Regions from separate parts of the Clostridium sp. Marseille-Q5894 genome, predicted to be linked through region 2. Evidence: a T-box and tRNA genes for the amino acid it is inferred to sense, from the RefSeq annotation. Region 2 holds a T-box; the other holds one or more tRNA genes.

Region 1 (9,173 bases), 120 kb from region 2:
TAATATCAGCATCATCCCTATCAGTAATATTGATTTGACAACGAACTTTAACACATCCCGTTAACGCTAAAGCAATGACAAATATCATCAATAATTTGAGTGATTTTTTCATTTTTTCCCTCCATTCATAACTAAATTATAACAGTATTCTATATTTATAGCAAATTATTTAAAAAATCGCTTTACAACATTCTAAAAATATGCTATTTTTATATGGCACTGCTAAATACGACCCGCTAGCTCAGCCGGTAGAGCATCTGACTTTTAATCAGAGGGTCAGGCGTTCGAATCGCCTGCGGGTCACCATTCAACAAATTGAGATGAATTATAATTCATCTTTTTATATATAAAAAAACTAATTTTATCTTTGTAAAATATACTTTGACCATATAAAAACTACCTAATCAGGTAGTTTTTATCATTTAACTGGTGCCGGCAACTGGATTTGAACCAGCAACCTATCCATTACGAGTGGATTGCTCTACCGTTAGAGCTATACCGGCATCTGTAAATATTATAGCATTATTCTCTAAAATAATAAATAATTATTTTCTTAAACAATTTCTATTTGGTAATCATTAAATTGATGATATAATAAATCATTGGAGGGAAAGAACATGTATATAAAAGATGATGAGATAAATAGAATATTTAATGAAAAAAACTGGAAAACTGCTCATAACTACTACAAAGACAATGTGATTACTAACATGTCTGTTTTAAAGCAAGGTAATGAATATCATATTGATGGTACTGTAGAAATATATGGTCGCGTCAGTACTAGTCATATTATCGTTGATACAAGTGGAAAAATCGTTACTTTTGAGTGCAGCTGTCATAATTGCCACCCAAACGAATTAGCCTGTGGTCATATTGGAGTATTATTACTAAAGTTTTACAGTCTAGAAATGTCAGATATCCCATTCCAATTTAATCAAAAAATTGATTATCGTGCAAAATTCGAAGAATTTGAACGCATTCGTGAAGAAAAAATGATTCAAACAAAAATTGAAGAATCAAAAAAACTTATTGAAAAATATGTAGATAAAAAAGAAATAAGCATAACCAACGATGCTTTAATAGAACTTTTTCCAAATATAAATTATTCATTTAATCGAATTTTAATCAATTACCGTATCGGAAACACTAAAACTTACTTAATTAAAAACTTAAAAGAATTTATAAATAATTACCGCTATCATAAAATCTTTACATATGGCAGTAAATTAATTACTGATCATAATCGTAAATCATTTAGTCAAGAAGCTTTAAAACAAATAGATTTTATTAAAGATAATAGTGAATTTATTGACGAGATCGAACGCTATCGTTCAATTGATATTAATAAATATAATATAGATGATTTCTTTGAAACATATTTAACAAATTTAAACATAAATATATTATTTACAACTATCGATTTAAAAAATCTTACTATTAATATCGAAGACAAGGAAGATTATTTTGAAATCTCACTTGTTCCTTTAGAAGGGCAATTAATTCTTGGAAATCAATATATTTATTATTTAAAAGATAATATTTTAAATCGTTATAGTTTAGAAATGTCACAAATAACTAAAAATCTCTTATCTAAGCTGGATAAAGAAAATTTAATTGTATCTAAGGAAGATTTTGGATACTTTGGAAAATATATTATCGATCAGATATTACCATATATTTCTATTACAGGAGCAAATATCGATGACTATATGCCAAGCGTAATTACTTTATTAGCGTATATTGATTTAAATAATTTTGGCGATCTAACTATCAATTTAGAATATCGTGATGAAAATGGAAATATTTTATTTGACGGTAAATATATCGACAGTTATGAAACCAAACTTCCATTAAATGTTGATAAAGCTTTAGTGTTGATTGAAAATTATGCAAATTATGATGAATTAACTAAAATGTATCTAATCACAAATAATGATGAAGATGTTTATTATTTTATAAAAAATATTCTCCCTAAATTAAATCAATACTGTGAAGTATTCGTAAGCGAAGATATCAAAAATATCAACAAACCTAAAAATATCTCTTTGAATATAGGTATTCGATTGAAAAACGATTTACTAGAAATAGACTTAAACAGTATTAATGTTTCAAAAGATGAAATCCAAGAAATTCTTCATTCTATTCAAAGAAAAAAATCATATCACCGCCTAAAAAATGGTGATTTCATAAATCTAGAAGATAAAAGCTTAAGCGAAGCATATAGCCTAATCCAAGACTTAAATCTTAATGAAAATAATATTCAGGATGGCTCTATCTTAATCGATAAATCTAAAGCACTGTTCTTAAACCAATTATCCTTAGATCGAGATTCCATTAACTTTGAACGAAGTACACAGTTCAAAGAATTAATCGATAAATTGACTCATTGTAATAATAACAACTATCTTATCCCCCAATCGTATCAAAACATCCTAAGGGAATATCAATGCGAAGGCTATAAATGGATAAGAACTATGAGCGATTACGGATTTGGCGGAATCTTGGCTGATGATATGGGATTAGGTAAAACGCTTCAAATGATCACTGTTTTAGAAAACACTAGAACAAATGATAAAGTTAGTATTGTCATTACTCCTGCCACATTAATTCTAAATTGGCAAGATGAAATCAAAAAATTTTCTAATGATCTAAAAGTTTTATGCATTACTGGAACTTTACCTATACGTAAAAAATTAATCGAACAAATCAATGATTACGATGTTATAATTACTTCTTACGATTATTTAAGAAGAGATTATAATTTATATAAAGATCATTACTTTGAATATATTATTCTAGATGAAGCACAATACATTAAAAATCAAGCAACAAAAAACGCTAAAGCCGTTAAAGAACTAAACGGTATACATCGTTTTGCACTAACTGGTACACCAATTGAAAATTCTTTGGCTGAACTATGGTCAATATTTGATTTCTTAATGCCCAACTATTTATTTAGTTATAATTATTTTAAAGAACATTTTGAACGACCAATTATTCAAAATGAAGACAAAGAAATCCAACTGCGTTTAAAAAAGATGGTTGAACCATTTATTCTCAGAAGAACTAAACAAGATGTATTAGATGAATTACCAGACAAAATTGAAAACAATATCAAAATCGCTTTTTCTAAAGAAGAAGAAAACTTATATATCGCTAATCTAAGTCAAATAAACAGCAAATTAAAAACCGCCTTAGATATTGAACACGTTGATAAAATTCAAATTTTATCAATGATGACACGATTACGACAATTATGTTGTGAACCTAGAATATTGTATAAAGAAATCCAAGAACCTAGTTCTAAAATGAAAGCATGCCTGGATATCATCAAAAAAGCTAAAGAGAATAATCAAAAAGTTCTATTATTTTCTTCTTTTACAACTTCATTAGATTTAATTGAAAAAGAACTTCGTAACGAAGATATTTCTTATTATGTTTTAACAGGAGCAACAAATAAGATCAAACGACATCAATTAGTTAACGCCTTCCAAAACGATAACACTAATGTATTTTTGATTTCTTTAAAAGCCGGCGGTACAGGTCTAAATCTTACCGCAGCCTCTATCGTTATCCACTATGACCCATGGTGGAACATGTCGGCTCAAAATCAGGCGACTGATCGCGCTTATCGCATTGGTCAAACAAATAATGTTCAAGTATATAAATTAATTATGAAAAATAGTATTGAAGAAAAAATTCAAAAACTTCAAGAACAAAAACAAGATTTATCTAATATCTTTATCGAAAACAATAACGGCAGTATCACTAAAATGTCTACAAATGATATTATTGCGTTATTTTCAACTGATTAACACAAAAGAAGCAACATTATATGCTGCTTCTTTTTTATATTCAATTAAAACTGTTTCAATTTCAAATCTCCGCTCTTTATCAAAGCACATTTCTTTAACATTTTATAACTAGTCCAAGAAATAAAAGCTGGTGCAATTATATCAATAACAATAACCGGAATCCAATAACTACTTCCCATTACATTAATCGCTTCTAATATTCCAACTAACCCAGCCATTCCCATTCCAGAACCAACTGGTGTGCATGAGATATTTAATACACAAGTCGATATCGGAGCAATAATGATACTAGCAATAATTGGTGGAATCCAAATAATTGGTTTTTGAACAATATTTTTAAACTGCAGCATACTCGTTCCAATCGCAATTGCAATCACTTCTCCAATATCATTATCCTCTATTGACATCATCGCAAAACCAATCATTTGAGCACAACATCCTGCCAAAGCAGCACCAGCCGCCAAACCATTTAATCCCAGCATCACCCCAATTGCCGCACTAGAAATCGGTGCCGTTAAAGCCATTCCCATCAAAACTGCAACTACAATTGACATTAAAATTGGCTGCATATTTACACCTTGGTTAATCAAATCACCAATTCCTAAAATCAATTTCGTTAAATATGGTCCAACAATAATTGTAATTATCCCGGCTACAATAATCGCAGTAAAAGGTACCAGTAAAATATCTATCGGTGTTTTTCCTTGAACAAAACGAGTTATTTCGATTGCACCAATTACCGCAACATACGCCGCTATAGGATTACCTGTCGTCGCTGCACTGCCATTAAAAGTTCCTGCACCAATACTTCCTGCAATAATAGCCGCAATCAGATTTAATCCTTTAGCGTCCACCGCACAACCAATTCCTACACCAATTGCCGGTCCCATCAGATACGTTGCTGTTTGCCCCCATGCAGTTAGCTCATTAATTTGCGTAAAGCTTCCTAACTGTTTTAAAATCGTTCCAATTATCAAACTGCAAAAAAAGCCATATGCCATTCCATTAAGCGTTTTAATAAAATAATTTTCTTTTTTCATTCTACTCTCCTACTACTACAATATTTTTGACCCAACGCTCTTTTTTCAAAAAATATATCGCAATTATTAATTTAATAAAATCTAAACTTTCCACGATCATATACAAAGTAACTAATGGTAGCTCCGTAAACATTGATAACAACGTTGAAACCAATACATTTACCAGCCATAAAAAACCACTATCCATGATCATTGTGCTTAAAGCATCACCACCAGCCCTCAATATAAAGAAGATACACACATTAAAAGCATATACATTAATTATTATCGACTTTATTCTAAGCAAGGCTACGATCGTTTCCTTTATCGAAACATCTACATTATATAAATTCGGTACAAAAGGTGCTGCCAAAAAACAGCAGGTTCCAACTACCAAAGAAACCATTAGTGAAAAACACAATAATTTTCTAGCATTATCCTTAGCTTCATCGAGTTGATCAGCACCTAATTTATTTCCAATCATAATCGACACAGCTGAAGATAATCCCCCAAAAGCAATAAACATAATATTAGAAACTGTATCTACGACAGATATAGAAGCAACTAAATATTCATCACATCTAATATATGATTTAAAAACCATTGCTTGTCCAACAGAAAATAAAATTTCATTTAAAGTCAACGGAATAGCTTTATGAACAATATTAACAAGCAAATCCGTATTAATATGCAATAATCCATTTAAATCAAATTTAAAGAAATGTCGTTTCTTTATCAACACCATTAAATAAATGGTCATTTCTACTAATCTTGCAATCAATGTTGCAATAGCTGCCCCTTGAATTCCCATTTTAGGCAATCCAAAATGCCCAAAAATCAAACAATAATTTAATAATGTATTTGTAAGTACCGCAACAGTCCCTACTTTTAATTGAATTTTATTGATTCCAACTGCTCTTAACGCCATCATACAAGTAAAAGAGATTCCAAAAGGAACATACGTAAATTTTGCAATCTTAAGATAAGCAACGGCTTCTTCAACAATTACTGGTGTTTGTGAAAAAAGCTGGATCGCAAACTTAGGAACTACAAATAATAATAAAGAAAAAAATATAGCCGCCCCAAGCGAAAAAACCATATTTATATTAAAAACTTCCTGACATTTATTCTTTTTCTTTGCACCATAAAATTGAGCAATATAAATTCCTGCAGCACCACATAACCCAAATAAAATCGAATTCATAATCAAAAAGAAACGATTCGCTACCGTTACAGAAGTTAACGCAATATTACCAACACTACCAATCATAACATTATCAATCAAATTAACAAAAGTAGTAATAAACTGCTGTCCCATTATCGGAAGTGCAATCGTCGTTACTTCTTTATAAAATTGTTTTGTCCCAAAATATTTTTTCAACACTAATCATCACCTCGCTTCTTTTTTATTATTTGTGGGAACGCTCTAATCAAACGCCGATGACGATATTTAAACAATTTCTCCTTTTTCAATAATGTTTTTAATAACAATTGTTGTTTTCGCCATTCAAGACCTTTTTTCTCTAATTTTTCTAAAGTTTTAGCATGTCCTCTTTCTAATTCAGCAATAATTTTTTCTTCCCGCTCTTCTAAAATCTGTTTTACAAGATCCAGCTTCTTCTCTATATCTAAAGCAATGTGCGTAGATATGATCGTATCAAAGATAAAGCCGATCGTTAAAATACCGCTAATAATAAATAATATATTTTCATTAACTTTTAACAACTCTTTAGTAAAAAAAGGCTGAATATAATTTATCGCCACAACACTAAATAAACCAAAACAAAGAAATCCCTCTAAACAAACTCGTCCATTTATATTAAATGCCTTTTGACTATAATCCCACCAGCGTCGATGAAATAACTTTTCCATAACAAATGAAGTAAGATATTCCAGTAAACAAGCAACGACACCACTACTTAAAAATAAAACATGAATTGGGTAACTAATTTGATGTATATCAAACAAAATAATTACTAACATTGCTCCAAAACCATAAATCGGTATCCATGGGCCATTTAAAAAACCTCTATTATAAGGCACTTCTTTTCTTGCCAGTGGCAAAATAATAGATTCCCAAACCCAACCCATAAAGCTATATATATAAAAAGATACAATCAAAATTATTACATGATTCATCATATTTTTCTCCTTAAAATAATTAAAAAGCCTGCCTAAGCAGACTAAATATTCAAATTGGTGGAGCCTAGCGGGATCGAACCGCTGACCCCCTGCGTGCAAGGCAGGTGCTCTCCCAGCTGAGCTAAGGCCCCAATTAACTATAAATATATATGGTGGGCCTGAATGGATTTGAACCATCGACCTCACCCTTATCAGGGGTGCGCTCTAACCAACTGAGCTACAGGCCCATATATTATTGCAATTAATTAATGGTGGGCCTGAATGGATTTGAACCATCGACCTCACCCTTATCAGGGGTGCGCTCTAACCAACTGAGCTACAGGCCCATCAATCGACTGCCAAGATATAATAACACACATATTTTTAATCGTCAATAGTTTAATTATATTTTTTGACAAAAATATAAACTGTGTATTGTAAAATGAAACTGGAATTAAGGTAATGTAATGATTGGCTAGCCAATCATTACATTTCGCCGCCAACTCCCTCTAGTCTCAATTTTTAATTTTTTACATGAAAAATGTTCATAGAAGTCGTATTATTTTAGTCGACCAAAACCTAATAAAGGAGACTCTCTATGAACACTTATACTATATCACAAAAATCTAAAAATAAACACCTTCAGTTTTTTCATTATGAATTTATTGTTAATGAACTTATTCGTTTTAACGCTCTGCATTCTGGTCATAAGCGTAATATCGGTAAAACTCAATTCATTCATTATTTGGCTGTTTCTGTTGGTACTTCTGTCTCTAATGTCTATTCTATCATTAAGGATGCCACTATCACTGTTAGAGATACCTATCTTAATGAACGTACTGAACTTTCTGCTTTGGCTGCCTTTGAAAAAAGATCTAAGATCCATAAGACCCCTAACAATTCTAAACTTCATAAGGCTCATGATTTTATCACTCTCGTTGAAAATGAAATGAAATCAAATAGACTTTCCTCTGTTGATGAGACTATCAATTATCTTCGCCTTCATGAAAAAGATAAAATTAAAAATATGGTAACTGTTTCTACTAAGACTTTCTATAATTACATACACGAAGGAAAAGTTTCGATAAAACCAATTGATCTGCCTAGAATGCTAAGAAGAAAGACGAAAAAGAACTGGAAAACTTATATCCCTAAAAGACAGAAGGGAACTTCTATCATGGAAAGACCTGAAAGCGTTGATACAAGAGAGGAATTTGGTCACTGGGAAGGTGATCTTGTCACTGGTCCAAGAGATGGACAAAATGGTGCCTATTTGACCCTGATTGAAAGAAAAACAAGATTCTATTATATGATTCCTATTACATCAAAATCTTCTAAAAAAGTTTATATGCAGATCAATAAGCTTCATAAATTTTATAGTGACGATTTTAAGAAAATATTCAGATCCATTACATTCGATAATGGAAATGAATTTGCCAGATGGAAGGATATGGAAAAGAAACCAGGATCAAAAGAACAGCGTACAAAGATTTATTTTGGGAGACCATATCATTCATGTGATAGGGCATCAAATGAAAACTGCAATGGACTTATAAGATATTTTATAAAGAAAGGAACTGATATTAATACAATAGATAAAGAAAAAACATTAGATATTAATCAAAAAATCAATCAAAAGAAAAGGAAGATACTTGGTTATCTTCCTGCAGAACAGCTATTTGTCAAAGAAACTGGCGGGAGTGTAAAATAAAGTGTGTAAGTAAGTAATATGTGTTATATTACTGCTACACACTTTTCTTATTATCAAAATTAAAAATATGGAGGTTAATGAAATATGGCAAGAATAAAAAGAGATCCAAAAACAGTAGCTTTGGCTCAACAAATTATTGATACTTATAATCCACAATCAGCACAGGATATGGATGAAGCTTTAAAAGATATTTTTGGACCATTATTTGAATCAATGCTTCAGGGAGAAATGAACAACCATCTTGGTTATGCATCTAACAGTAAAGAAGAAAAAAAGACATTAAACAGAAGAAATGGTTATTCTCCTAAAAAAATAAAAACATCAAGAGGAGAATTAGATATTAATATACCTAGAGACAGGGAGGCATCTTTTGAACCGCAAATTATTCCTAAGAGAACGAGAGATGTTTCGGACATTGAAAATAAAGTCATCTCAATGTATGCAAAAGGAATGTCTCAAAGAGATATATCAACCACAATTGAAGATATCTATGGATTTTCGGTTTCT
Region 2 (9,173 bases):
TGTTTGAAGGCAATGTAATTTTATTTAAAATTATGTTGTCTTTTTGGATTTTGTGTTTAAAGATAATGTGAATTTAAGTTTTTTTAGAATAGAGGCGTTAATTATGCTTTTATGATACGTTTTTTTGTGCTATAATGGGCTGGTAATGAAATAAGGAGGATCACTTCATGGGATACGGACAAAAAGTAAAAAAATGGTTCTTTGATGAAGACGGTGATGAAGTTGAAGAATATGATGAAGTAGAAATCGATACTGAGCCTAAAACCAGTTTGTTTGAACAAGCTAAATTTTCAAAAACTAGTGATGCCATTAAAGCATTAAATGCTAATAAAGATAGTCAATTAATTTTATTTGAACCTAGAGCTTTTGCGGAAACACAAGATATTGCTAATTATTTGAAACAGAAAAAAGCTGCGGTAATAAATCTACATCGTTTACAAAAAGAGCAGTCTAAACGTGTTGTAGATTTCTTAAGCGGGGTAATCTTTGCAATTGAAGGAGATATTCAACGGATCGGGCCTAGAATATTCTTATGTACACCTAAAAATATTGGTGTTTCTGGAACAATTGATTTAGATGAAGAGGACTCAGAAGAATTATAAGTATTAGTTTAACTAATACTTTTTAATTATGCTTGAACATTTCAAAGGTGAAGAAGTTTTTGTTAAAAAGATTCTAGAATTTAAAGATCAAGCTTTAAATCGACAGAGAATTGTTTTAACAAAGTTTTTAAACCCGTATCATCAGTCAATTGTTTATAGTATTATTGGTAAATCAGATGATCTAATCGTCTTAGAAGATGGTGGTTTGATCAATAGTGAGACTAAGAGATTGATCATCGCACCAGCATTTTATCAAATTGAAAAAGCAGATTTTGAAATAGCGCTGGCTAAAATTACATATGCGAAGCCTTTTGGTAAATTAGGTCATCGTGATATTTTAGGAGCTTTAATGTCTTTAGGGATTAAAAGAGAGTTGTTTGGGGATATTTACGAATATAATGATGATTTTTATGTTGCGATGGATTTAAAAATTTATGATTATGTCAAAGATAATCTTACGATGATTAAAAAAAGTAAGGTAAAATTATCTTTATCTGATGAAGAAATTGAGATCGTTCATCAGTATACGAGTAAAACTTTTATTATTTCTTCGTTTCGTCTTGATAAGGTAGTTAGCAGCTTTTATGGTCTGCCGCGCAACAAAGCAGTGAGCTATATTCGATCAGGTTTTGTAAAAGTTAATCACAAAGAAGTTGAAGAAATAAGTTATTTGTGTAATAATAGTGATGTGATATCGCTTCGACGTTATGGTCGTGTTAAGTTTATCGATACTAAAAGAAAAACAAGACAGGATAATTATGTTGTAGAAGGGTATTTTTATAAGTAAGGGAGTGAGACGATGAAAGAAATAAAAAAGCAGTTTAGAGGCTATGACATGCAGACAGTTGATAATTTGATGATCGATTATGAAGATCAAATCAATAAGTTAAAAAGGCAGGTAGCCACTTTAACGAATGAACTTGAACATGCCAAAGAGCAAAACTCTTTATTGCAGCATCGTGTCAACATTACTGAAAAGACAAATGAAGAGATAGCTCGTTTAGCTTTGAAAGAAGCTAGTGCTTTAATTGATAAAGCCAAACGTAATGCCAATATGATTTTGAAAGAATCATTAGATTATGTACGTTCACTTTCAGGTGAAATGAATGATTTTAAAGATCAGGCAATTAAATTCCGTTCATCAGTTCAAAAGATGTCACAGGACATCTTAGATACGATCGATAATTCGGAAGTCTTTAATCTTATCAATGAAGAAGATGAGTAAATACAATGAAGGAGACTGTTTATAATAAGATGTTTATAGAGAGCTGATGGCTGGTGTAAATCAGTAACTATTATTATAATGAATCACTCTGGAGTAGCGCCTTGAACTCAAGTAGAGGTCGCCGTTGATCGCGTTAAGATTTTAAAGTGCGTATTGAAAAATACGAATTAAGGTGGTACCGCGAAATATTCGTCCTTTTTTAAGGGCGTTTTTTAATTTTATGGAGGAGAAAAAATGAATTACAAAGACACATTATTAATGCCAAAAACAGACTTTGAAATGCGTGGGAATCTTCCTAAAAAAGAACCTGGGTATGTAAGTCGCTGGCAAGAAGCAAACATGTATGAAAAGGTTATTAAACAAAATGAAGGTAAAGATGCTTTTGTTTTCCATGATGGGCCACCATATGCTAATGGAAATATGCATATGGGACATATGTTAAACAAAGTCATCAAAGATGTAATCTGTCGTTACAATAACATGGAAGGGCGTTATACACCATATATTCCTGGTTGGGATACTCATGGTTTGCCTATTGAAAATGCTATTCAAAAATTAGGTGTTAATCGTAAAGAAATGTCTACAGCTGCATTTAGAAAAAAATGCGATGAGTATGCTCATGAACAGGTTAATAAACAAAAAGAACAATTGATCAGAATGGGAACATTTGCTGATTATAAACATCCATATTTAACTTTAACACCAGAGTTTGAAGCTAATCAAATTGATGTATTTGCTAAAATGGCAATGGATGGTTTGATTTTTAAAGGGTTGAAGCCGGTATACTGGTCACCATCAAGTGAATCAGCATTAGCTGAAGCTGAAATTGAATACCATGATATCAAAAGCCCAACTATCTTCGTAAAATTCCAAGTTAAAGATGGTAAAGGAATTTTAGACAATGATACATATTTTGTTATTTGGACAACTACTCCTTGGACAATTCCTGCCAATCTTGCAATCTGTTTAAATGAAGTGTATAACTATGCTTTAGTTGAAACAAATAAGGGTAAATTGATCGTTCTAGAGGAATTGGTTGATTCTTTGATGGAAAAATTTGAAATTACAGAATATCAAGTAATTGATCATTTTAAAGGAAAAGAATTAGAAATGATCACTTGTAAACATCCTTTATATGATCGTGAATCTTTAGTTATTTTAGGTGATCATGTTACTGCTGAAGCTGGTACTGGATGTGTTCATACAGCACCAGGATTTGGGGCTGATGACTTCTTTGTTGGTCAAAAATATGGATTGCCAGCTTATTGTAATGTTGATGAACATGGCTGCATGATGGCTGATTGTGGTGAGTGGTTAGAAGGTCAATATGTTGATGATGCTAATAAAACAGTAACTTTAAAACTTGATGAATTAGGAGTTTTATTAAAACTTGAATTTATTACTCACAGTTATCCTCATGACTGGCGTACTAAAAAACCAATTATCTTTAGAGCAACTGATCAATGGTTCTGCTCATTAGATAAAATTAGAGATAAATTATTAAATGAAATCGATAAAGTTAACTGGCTAAATGAATGGGGTCATATTCGTATTTATAATATGATCAAAGAACGTGGTGACTGGTGTATTTCTCGTCAAAGATCTTGGGGAGTACCAATTCCAATTATTTATTGTGAAGATGGTACACCAATCATGGAAGAAAAAGTATTTAAACATATTTCTGATTTATTTAGAAAATATGGTTCAAATGTTTGGTTTGAACGTGATGAAAAAGATTTATTACCAGAAGGATATACGAATGAACATTCACCAAATGGTATCTTTAAAAAAGAAAAAGATATTATGGACGTTTGGTTTGATTCTGGATCAAGTCATACCGGATGTATGTTAGAAAGAGGATACCCATATCCTGTAGATCTATATTTTGAAGGAAGTGACCAATATCGTGGCTGGTTCAATTCATCATTGATCGTTGGTACTGCAGCTCATGGCTGTGCACCATATAAAACAGTTTTATCACATGGATTTGTTTTAGATGGTAAAGGAAATAAAATGTCTAAGTCTTTAGGTAATACAGTTGATCCAATTAAATTGGTTAATCAGTATGGTGCGGATATCGTAAGATTATGGGCAACATCAGTAGCTTATCAGCAGGATGTACGTATTAGTGATGAAATCATGAAACAGATTTCTGAAAACTATCGTAAGATCAGAAATACTATGCGTTTTGTGCTTGGAAACTTAAATGATTTTAAACAGGCTGATTTAGTTCCGGTTGAAAAATTAACTGATGTTGATAAATATATGTTAGTAGAATTGAATAATTTAATTGATGGATATCATCAAGCTTATGATAATTATGATTTTGCTGATGCTAACCAACAGATCTTAAATTACTTTACTAATTTATTAAGTTCTTTCTATATGGATTTTACCAAAGATATTCTTTATATTGAAAAAGCAGATAGTTTACGTAGAAGACAAGTACAAACAGTTTTATATTATCATGCTAAAACTATGATGAAATTGATTTCACCAGTGTTAGTATTTACTGCTGAAGAATTACATGATCATTTCCATTGTGATGATCAAAAAGCTGAATCTGTTTTCTTAGAACCAAATGTAGAAAAAGTAGTAATTGAAAATAGTAATGAATTGAAAGAATATTTTGATCGTTTCTTATTATTACGTAAAGATGTTTTAAAAGCGTTAGAAGGATTACGTAATGAAAAAGTAATTAAATCAAATATGGAAGCTAAAGTAACTATTTCATTAAAAGATGAATTTAAAGATATGGCTTCAATGTTAAATGATTTAAAACAGTTATTTATTGTTGCTAAAGTTGAATTAGTAGATGATTCATCTTTAGAAGAATATGACAGTGCTTATATTAAGGTAGAAAAATTCGATGGACATCAATGTCCACGCTGTTGGAATCATTTTGAAGAAGATGAAATGGAAGGCGAATTATGTCATCGTTGTCATGATGTAATTAATGGTTAAAATTATTATAAATAAAAAGGCAATGATTCAATGCGGTTCTTACTCGCTTATGGGTAAATGAACTTATTAGACAGCACAAGAAATTGTGCTGTTTTTCTTTAGTTTATATTTCTTATTTTTGGGCATTTTGATACAATATATGTATGGATGGTGATACATATGAAATATAATGAAATCAGTTTGAATGAAAAAATCTTTGGTAATGACTTCATTGTCTATGACTGGAAAGAATCAGATAATAAAATCATAATATATGTGAAAGCGACTTCTCATGATGATGTATGTCCTGTATGTGGTTCTCCTACAAGTTCTTTACATAATACCTATCATAGAATGATTCAGGCTTATCCTGTTAGAAATAAAACAACTTTTATTGATGTGATTGCTTATAAATATGACTGTACTAATGACAAATGCAATAGAAAGGTTATTATGCAGAATCTTCCTTTTGTTTCTCCCTCTCAAAGAAGAACATATGAGCTTAACTGTCTTATCCTTGCAGTTTCTCTCTTTTTAAGCAATGAAGGTGCCAGTAAAGTACTGAAACTTCTTGGGGTCAATGTAAGCAATGACTCTATCAAACGCCTGACTGATAAGATCATTATTGAAGATGACCCTGATGTCGAGTCTATTGGAATAGATGATGTGGCGATGAGAAAAGGAAAGGCTTATGCAACTGCCATATATGATATGGAAGATCATCATCTTATTGCGCTTTTAGATGGAAGAGATAAGGAAACAGTTGTTGAATGGCTAAAAAATCATCAAAAAATAAAGATTGCCACACGTGACAGAGCAAGTGCATACGCTTCTGCAATCAGTGAAGTTTTACCTGAATGTATCCAGATTGCAGACAGATTTCATCTTCTTCAAAATTTAATTGACAGAATAAAAGATATTTTTAAAACGGAAATACCGGAAACAGTATTCATAAAAGATGGAAAGGTACTGGAAGAGGAACCTCAAAAGGTTCCGGCATTAAAAATCGATCCAAATTCAAAGGAACTAGAAAAAATATATGATTCGTTTTACAGCACGATCAAGGAGGCAGATACTGATCAGCTAGATAAGTTTATTGATAATTATAGAGAATCAGTATTAAAAGGATTTATAGAAGGTATAGAAAAAGATATTGCCCCGATCAAGAACGCAATATCTTATCCATATAGTTCGGGATTTGTTGAAGGAAACAACAACAAATTCAAACTCATCAAACGTATTTTATATGGAAGAAGTAAAATAGTCAATCTTTTTAGGAAATGTTACATACCATTTTTAATGAATAATAAAGATTTTAAGCTAATTGATATTTTAGAACACAAAAACAGCACAATTTCTTGTGCTGTCTAATAAGTTCATTTACCCATAAGCGAGTAAGAACCTTCAATGCTAATCATTGTCTTTTTGACTTAAAATAAAAAATCGATAAAATAGTTTTTATCAATTCTTTTTATTTAAAATTATTTCTCCCTGATTTCTTTATTTAAGATGTCTACAAAATCTATAAGTTCTTGTTTACCTAATTCAGTAATACTATAAGTAGTTTGTGGACGTCTATTAACGAATTCTTTTTTCACGGTTATGTAACCAGCTTGTTCAAGTTTGCTAGTGTGATTAGTCATTGCTCCATCAGCACATTTACAAACTTTTTTTAATTGATTGTAAGTTAAGCTGGAAGTAGAAAGACTAGCTAAAATTTGAATTCTAATAGTTGAATCGAATACCTTAGAAGCTTCTACAATACTATTAATCATATGTTTACCAATCTCCTTAATATAAAATAATTATTTAATTTATAATTATTATTACATATTTTAGAGCTGTTTGCAATTGAAAATACCTAAAATTAAAAAAATGCTGATTATATCTATATTTATTGTTTTTGTTTAATGAAATATTAAACATAAATTATTGATGATTCCAAATGGTTTAAATAAAGATAAGACGATAACGAATTGAATTTTAAAAATGGAATGTAAGTTATCAAAATTAGAAATAATAATTAATTTAAAATAGATATTGTTGAAAGATGTCGAAAATGTTAAAATGTACAAGTATATTGGAGGGGTGATTGTGAGTAATAAGGTTAAAGGTTCATTGTTATTAGTATTAGCAGCAATGATTTGGGGCAGCTCTTTTATTGTGATGAAAAGTGCCGTGGATTTTTTAACACCTAATGTGTTACTTTTTATTAGGTTTTCACTAGCTACAGTAATCATGAGTATCATGTTTTATAAATATATTAAAGATACGAAATTAAAAGATCTAAAAGGAGGAATGATTACTGGTACATGTCTATTTTTGGCTTATTTAGTGCAAACATTAGGCTTGACTATGACAACTCCTGGTAAAAATGCATTTTTAACAGCAGTGTATTGTGCAATTGTACCATTTCTGGTTTGGATATTTTATCGTAAACGACCTGATAATTATAATTTTATGGCAGCTGTATTATGTGTTTTAGGTGTCGGTTTAGTTTCTTTAGATGGTGATTTATCCATTAATATGGGAGATCTATTGACACTTATAGGAGGTCTTTTTTATGCATTTCATATTCTTGCAATCAAGAAGTATTCTAAAGAGATGCATCCAATAAAATTGACAACTTTGCAGTTTGCGATGACAGCAGTATTAGCTTTTTTAGGATCTTTGTTCTTTGAAGATATTTCACTGATCAAACAAATTGATAGCAGTATTATTATACAGATTGGTTATTTAGCTTTTTTTGCTACAGCAGTTACTTTGCTTTGTCAAAATGTAGGACAGCATTTAGTTAGTGAGTGCAATGCCGCAATATTATTAAGTTTAGAATCAGTATTTGGCGCCTTTTTTTCAGTTTTATTTTATGGGGAGATATTAACATTAAAAGTATTTTTGGGATTTATTATAATTTTTGTCGCGATTATTGTATCAGAGACAAAATTATCCTTTTTAAAGATAAAAGCCAGGGAAGGTGAATTAAATGTTTAAAAAAATTGTAAGTTTTATTGTTGCTGGATTATGTTTACTTGCTTTAATTACCCCGCTGCAGGCTCTTGAAAATAGTGCGGATATTGGTTTAACAGCACAATATGCAGTTGCCATCGATGCTAAAAGTGGATTAGTACTCTACAATAAGAATATGGATGAACGGATGTATCCTGCTAGCATGACAAAAGTTATGACTACGATCGTTGCTATTGAGATGATCAAAGATTTTAATGCAACGACTGTAATCACTCAAAGTGATATTGATACTGTTTGGGAAACAGGGGCTTCATCAGCTAATTTTGAAGTAGGTGAAACAGTTACATATAATGATTTGTTGTTAGGGGCAATTTTACCAAGCGGTGCTGATGCTACAAGAGCTTTAGCAAATAATTTGTGCGGTGGTCAAGAAGAGTTTGTTAATAAGATGAATGAGTTGGCTGAAAAATTAGAGTTAAAAGATACTCATTTTGTTAACACGACAGGAATTCATGACGAGAATCATTATACAACGGTTCATGATATGGCATTGATCGTTAAATATGCTGTTGAAAATGAACAATTTAGAGAAATATATTCAAAACGTTTTGCTACTTCTTCAAATGGGTTACATCAATGGGTAAATAAATCGATATATAATGCTAATAGAAGCAATATTGATACTAGCAGTATTTTAGGTTGTAAAAGTGGTTATACTGATGCTGCTAAAAACTGTTTATCGAGTTTGGATATGGTAGGTAATAATGAAATTATTACTATCGTAGGTAAGTCGATCAATAATGATCTTAAACCTCGTGCGGCAGTACAAGATACTTTAGATATTGTAAATTATGTTAGTCAAAATTATTCAATGCAGTCAATTCTGGCTAAAGGAACGGAAGTTAAAAGTTTAGATGTGAAAGTGGCAAAAGATAATCAAAAGATTTTGATTGAAAATCAAAATGATGTTTCTGCTTTTTTACCTAATGATTTTAATAAAGATGATTTAGAGTATAAGTATTCTTTTGAAAAGCTTGAGGCACCTTTAAAAAAAGGAACCAAAGTTGGAAATTTAAGCATTTATTATGGTGATTATTTATTGTATCAAGAAGAGTATTTCAATGATATAATGATTGAACGTGATGCTGTAAGTGATATCAAGGGGAAAATAATGGATTTTATTTTTCCTTATGGATTAGCGATCTTCTTAGTAGTTCTTTATTTCTTTATCTCTAAAATAAAAAAACATCGAAAAGTAACAGTTAAGTAAGACTGTTACTTTTTTTTAAATATGATATACTTTAAGTAGAGATATTAAAAAAGATATTTTTGATTATTGAATGATAATAATTTAAGAAAAGAGGGATGAAGATGAGAAAATGTTATCGTTGTGGTAGCGAAATGTTGGAAGAACATGGCTTGAAAATAAGTTCGCT

What was found. A T-box is a leader RNA that pairs with one kind of tRNA and senses whether it is charged. The one in region 2 lies ahead of ileS (isoleucine--tRNA ligase), so its partner is inferred to be a tRNA-Ile.
Region 1: it has a tRNA-Ile gene. The T-box ahead of ileS (isoleucine--tRNA ligase) is inferred to sense a tRNA for this amino acid. The anticodon was not compared.

Annotation. Positions count from the first base shown of each region.
Region 1 covers NZ_CAMPPT010000001.1:258,927-268,099, reverse strand. Annotated here, with positions in the region: gene OC535_RS01205 (hypothetical protein) at 1-112, opposite strand, end outside; tRNA gene OC535_RS01200 (tRNA-Lys) at 231-306, shown strand; tRNA gene OC535_RS01195 (tRNA-Thr) at 428-503, opposite strand; gene OC535_RS01190 (DEAD/DEAH box helicase) at 618-3,815, shown strand; gene OC535_RS01185 (PTS sugar transporter subunit IIC) at 3,860-4,855, opposite strand; gene OC535_RS01180 (MATE family efflux transporter) at 4,857-6,218, opposite strand; gene OC535_RS01175 (putative ABC transporter permease) at 6,218-6,973, opposite strand; tRNA gene OC535_RS01170 (tRNA-Ala) at 7,032-7,107, opposite strand; tRNA gene OC535_RS01165 (tRNA-Ile) at 7,127-7,203, opposite strand; tRNA gene OC535_RS01160 (tRNA-Ile) at 7,226-7,302, opposite strand; gene OC535_RS01155 (IS30 family transposase) at 7,554-8,666, shown strand; gene OC535_RS01150 (IS256 family transposase) at 8,751-9,173, shown strand, end outside.
Region 2 covers NZ_CAMPPT010000001.1:377,800-386,972, forward strand. Annotated here, with positions in the region: gene OC535_RS01775 (cell division protein SepF) at 168-602, shown strand; gene OC535_RS01780 (YlmH family RNA-binding protein) at 631-1,389, shown strand; gene OC535_RS01785 (DivIVA domain-containing protein) at 1,402-1,827, shown strand; T-box leader at 1,824-2,027, shown strand; gene ileS (isoleucine--tRNA ligase) at 2,062-4,791, shown strand; gene OC535_RS01795 (ISL3 family transposase) at 4,951-6,141, shown strand; gene OC535_RS01800 (transcriptional regulator) at 6,252-6,545, opposite strand; gene OC535_RS01805 (EamA family transporter) at 6,865-7,761, shown strand; gene OC535_RS01810 (D-alanyl-D-alanine carboxypeptidase family protein) at 7,754-9,007, shown strand; gene OC535_RS01815 (hypothetical protein) at 9,109-9,173, shown strand, end outside.